Regions from separate parts of the Anaerobiospirillum thomasii genome, predicted to be linked through region 1. Evidence: predicted binding sites of a transcription regulator. Region 1 holds the regulator's gene; the other holds the start of a gene.
The links. The regulator sigma-54, encoded in region 1, starts transcription at its own class of promoters, with help from an activator protein. The targets are predictions, from matches to a motif close to TGGCACNGTTTTNGCTT.

Region 1 (2,414 bases):
TTTTATATGATTGTAGGCATTATTACACCAGAGCATGGTTCTGTACTTTTAAACGGTGTGGATATTACGCACAGTCCTATGCATGTGCGTGCCAGACACGGTCTTGGCTATCTGCCTCAGGAAAATTCCATTTTCAGAAAGCTTACAGTTGAACAGAACATCATGGGTGTAGCCGAGCTTGTACCTGATATGACCAATGCTGAAAAACAGCAGCGCGTTGATGAGCTTTTAGAGGAATTTTCTATTACCAAGATTAGAAAATCCTTAGGTATGGCTCTCTCCGGCGGTGAAAGACGACGTGTTGAAATAGCAAGAGCCCTGGCCGCCAATCCTAAATTTATCCTGCTTGATGAGCCTTTTGCTGGTGTTGATCCTATTTCTGTAGCTGAAATCAAAGAGATTATACGTAAACTGTGCAAACGCGGTATCGGTGTACTTATCACAGATCATAATGTAAGAGAGACTTTAGATGTCTGCCAGACTGCCTATATTGTTAATGAAGGTACCATCATTGCCAAAGGCACTGCTCAGGAGGTTTTAGCTGACAAGAATGTACAGGCCTCCTATCTTGGAGACAACTTCTCACTGTAGATATGGAACACACATATGGCTGGTATTAAAAACACACTTCAACTGCGTCAGGCGCAGACACAGACGCTAGCTCTGACCCCGCAGCTGCAGCAGGCCATCAAAATGCTGCAACTCTCAACACTTGAGCTGCGTCAGGAGATTCAGCAGACTCTCGATTTAAACCCTTTTCTTGAGATGGATGAAAGTCTTGATAATCCAAATATGCAATCTCTTGAGGAAATGGTAGAGATAGAGCAGCAGCAAAGTGCCGATTTTGATGTGTTTGACAATGACTCTTCCATAAATGCCGCCGACATTTCACTCTCAAGTGAAATCAATCTCAATGATGATGGTCAGCACACTGAGGATATGGTATCCATCTTCAATGAAGCAGGAGACAGTAGTGTATCTTCACCAAGCTCGGAGCTGACACAAAGTGTCCCTTCATCTGAGGATAAGATCTCTGACAACTATACACAAAGCTCAAGCCATCAGAAAGCCTTTAGCGCCGATGATGATGTCTTTGAAGGACAGACCACAGAGAGCCTTTATGATCACCTAAAGCTGCAGCTTGACTGCTCACCGCTTGGAGATTCTGATAGGGCCATTGCCCTTGCCATATTAGATGGCATTGATGAGTCAGGCTATCTTAAAATTTCAATAGAGGATATTGTGCAGACTGTCTCATCCATCTATACAGATGTAGATGAAGATGAGGTCTTAGCTGTCCTCAAAGTTATACAGCACTATGATCCTGTAGGTGTAGGCTCACGTTCTGTTCAGGAGTTTTTACTCATACAGCTGCGCGAGCTTGATGCCCATACTCCTTTTAGAAATATAGCCATACGTATTATTGATGATTTTCTGCCACAGCTTACCAACCGTGACTTTAGAACACTCTGTCATAAGCTGTCTATAAAGGAAAGCACCCTAAAAGAGGCTATTGGTCTTATCACCAAGTTAAAACCAAGACCAGAGGTCTCAACTGTATATACCAAATCAGACTTTGTCATACCTGATGTCATAGTGGTCAAGAAAGAAGATGGCAGCTTTGGAGTTGAATTAAATCCAAATGCCATACCGCGCGTCAGACTCAATGAGCAATATAAATCTTTAATGGTCCATGCTAAAAGCGCAGATGAGGTGCAGTATTTCAAATCCAACCTGCAGGAGGCCAACTGGTTTTTACAGAGTATATACAAGCGCAATGACACATTGCTCAAAGTAGCTCAGAGTATTATTGACCATCAAGGTGAATTTTTACAAAAAGGCGAGAGTGCCATGAAGCCTATGGTGCTCTCTGATGTGGCACAGCAGATTGAAATGCACGAATCAACAATCTCGCGTATTACCACAGAAAAGTATATTCATACCCCTCGTGGCACCTTTGAGCTTAAGTACTTTTTCTCAAGCCATGTCAGCACAGATGATGGTGAGGCCACATCATCTACAGCCATACGCGCTTTAATTAAAGATCTTGTATCTAAGGAAAACCCCCGTAAACCGCTGTCTGACAACAAGATTGCCGATGAGCTGCAAAGCCGCGGTATCAATGTTGCACGCCGTACTATTGCCAAATACCGTGAATCTTTAGGCATTGCCTCATCAAGTCAGAGAAAGCGTCTTATCTAGACTGTGCAGGTGAGATGACATCACCTGCACCCTCACAGCGCATCAAATTAATGCACAGCTGTCTAAAACAGAGCACCCCTTTATTTTCAGAAGTTTTTTATTTAATATTGATTCATATCATTTAGGAGATTTTTTATGAACAAGGCAACCATCAGCGCAAAGACATATGCAAAGAGTGATCTTAAAGATCAGCTCTCTTTTGCATTCTTTAT
Region 2 (2,414 bases), 850 kb from region 1:
CTAACTGCACCTCACGACCGTGCTTGATGCGCTCGCCTTCCAAACGCTGTGATACACCAAAGCCAGAGTCTGACATAATGATGCTGTTGCCATCATCAGTCTTCTCCTTTGGCAGAGCAATACCGCGGCGTAGCAACATTTCACTGACCTTTGAATAGTCATCTGCCAGCACATCAATGGTATTGTTAGCGCGCAGCTGATACTGATAGCCTTCAGTATCAAGAAAATCCAGTACTGAGCCAATCTGTGAGGGAGTGTACTGACCTAACTGACGATAGGCGCTGTCAGACTGACTGCTCTGAATAGAGACAAGTCCAAAAATGGCACCGGTAATAAACAGTACTAAAAAGCCAAAGATAATGAACTTGCGCAGAACTTCACCATGATGGATGAAATCTTTGGCCTTGTCTGAAAATGATCGTGGACCAGTTTCACCAGAAGTTGAGTCTAAATGTGGATCTGACTGTGGTACAGGATCTATAAAAACCTCTGGCTCAGAGTTCTGAGCCTGCTGCTGTTGCGGCTCAGCCTGGGTGTTGGGATCCATAGGCAGGGCCTGAGCACCTGCCGTATTCTGTCCCTGTGTCAGAGGATATTCGTTATCTGCCATTGTTTGTAACCTGTCTTAACTCTGTTCTTTAAAATTATGCTTATTGTATATTTTCTTTAGAACGAATTATACGTTCATCTGCATAATCGATTTATAGGCATCAACCATTTTATTTCTAATCTGCAGTGTAGCCTCAAAAGACAGACTGGCCTTTTGTGAGGCTATCATTACATCTGCAAGTGATAAACTTCTGTCACCGACATCAAAGCGTGACTGCATCACTGATGATGTATTCTGCAGAATGTTCATATCTTCAAAGGCATTTTGCAGCATGGCCTGGAACTGACCTATGCTCTCAGATGCCTTTGCAGCTGGCTTGGTATCATTGATTGCAACCTGTGCAGTCTCATCAGTTTCACTCTGTACATGAGCAGTCTGCGGTGTGGCCTGACGTGCTAATGTCTGTAACTGTGACTGCATATCGTTTAACTGCTTTAAAATTGAAGCAGAAGCTGCGGTGCTGTCGATACTTAAACTCATAATAAACCCCGATGTCAAATTTCTATCATTTTTAAAAACCTACAGGGTCTATTTCAAGAATTATGCCAACTTTTCAAGTTGATAAGCCGGTACGTGCAATTATAGCAAAGAGCCGGCCATCAACTGCTAAAGTTTTGTCAAAATCAGATCTTTATGGTCTGTTTTTTACTAAAACTCCATCTTCTGTTGCATACAGTACTGCATCGGCACCACGGGCTGCAAACAGACCGACAGTGACCACGCCTGGTATGGCATTGATCTGTCGTTCCATTGACACAGGATCTGCAATCATAAAATCATGCAGATCTAAAATCTCACAGCCATTGTCAGTAATGCAGTCCTGACGCAGCACAGGATTGGCTCCCATGGCACGTAAAGTGCGGGCCACCTGCTCACGGGCCATTGGAATAACCTCAACTGGCAGAGGGAAGGCACCTAGAGTATCTACAAGCTTTGATTTATCCACAATGCAGATAAATTTTTCAGCCATGGAAGCTAGAATCTTCTCACGGGTAAGACAGGCACCGCCGCCTTTAATCATATCAAAGGCAGGATTGACCTCATCAGCTCCATCAATATAGACTGCATATGGCTCACATTCATTTGGATCAAGCACGCGCACCCCAATCTGCTCAAGCAGTTTTGTAGTCTTGTTGGAGCTTGATACTGCAGCCTCAACCCTGATGCCGTTTTTATGTATGGCCTCAATAAATTTGACTACAGTTGAGCCAGAGCCCACACCTAAAATACCAGAGCTTGGAATATATTTTAAAGCCTCAAGGGCTACCATTTCCTTTAATTCATCCTGAGTCATAAATACCTCAACTTAGGCTATGGTAATACGGGCAAAACGTCTCTTGCCTACAGAAATAACATAGGTGCCAGCACCTAGGGTGGCCTTGACATCTGAGATGACCTCACCGTCACATTTTACGGCATTCTGCTTAATCATGCGCATGGCCTCTGAGGTTGAGGCGCATAATGCTGCATCCTTTAGAAGATTTGGCAGTGAGACAAACTCAAGGGTAAACTCATCCATCTGCTCTGGAATAGCGCCTTTGGCAAACTGATTGATAAAGCCATCAACAGCGGCATTGGCAGCCTCATCACCATGATATCTTGCAACAATTTCACGGCCCAGCTCAATCTTGGCATCACGTGGATTCATACCAGAGGCACAGCGTTCTTTAAGATCCTCAATCTCCTCAATTGGTCTGAAGGATAGCAGTTCAAAGTATGACCACATCAGATCATCAGAGAGTGACATAATCTTGCCAAACATTTCGGCAGGAGCATCATGCACGCCAATGTAGTTGCCAGCTGA

Region 2: a site for sigma-54 is predicted at 1,142-1,158, ahead of fliE (flagellar hook-basal body complex protein FliE). Genes of this name have one in related genera too.

Annotation. Positions count from the first base shown of each region.
Region 1 is NZ_UAPU01000007.1:1,225,871-1,228,284, reverse strand. It holds gene lptB (LPS export ABC transporter ATP-binding protein) at 1-591, shown strand, start outside; gene DRZ93_RS12645 (RNA polymerase factor sigma-54) at 616-2,202, shown strand; gene DRZ93_RS13915 (hypothetical protein) at 2,338-2,414, shown strand, end outside.
Region 2 is NZ_UAPU01000007.1:374,670-377,083, forward strand. It holds gene fliF (flagellar basal-body MS-ring/collar protein FliF) at 1-610, opposite strand, end outside; gene fliE (flagellar hook-basal body complex protein FliE) at 677-1,090, opposite strand; gene rpiA (ribose-5-phosphate isomerase RpiA) at 1,242-1,904, opposite strand; gene tyrS (tyrosine--tRNA ligase) at 1,917-2,414, opposite strand, start outside.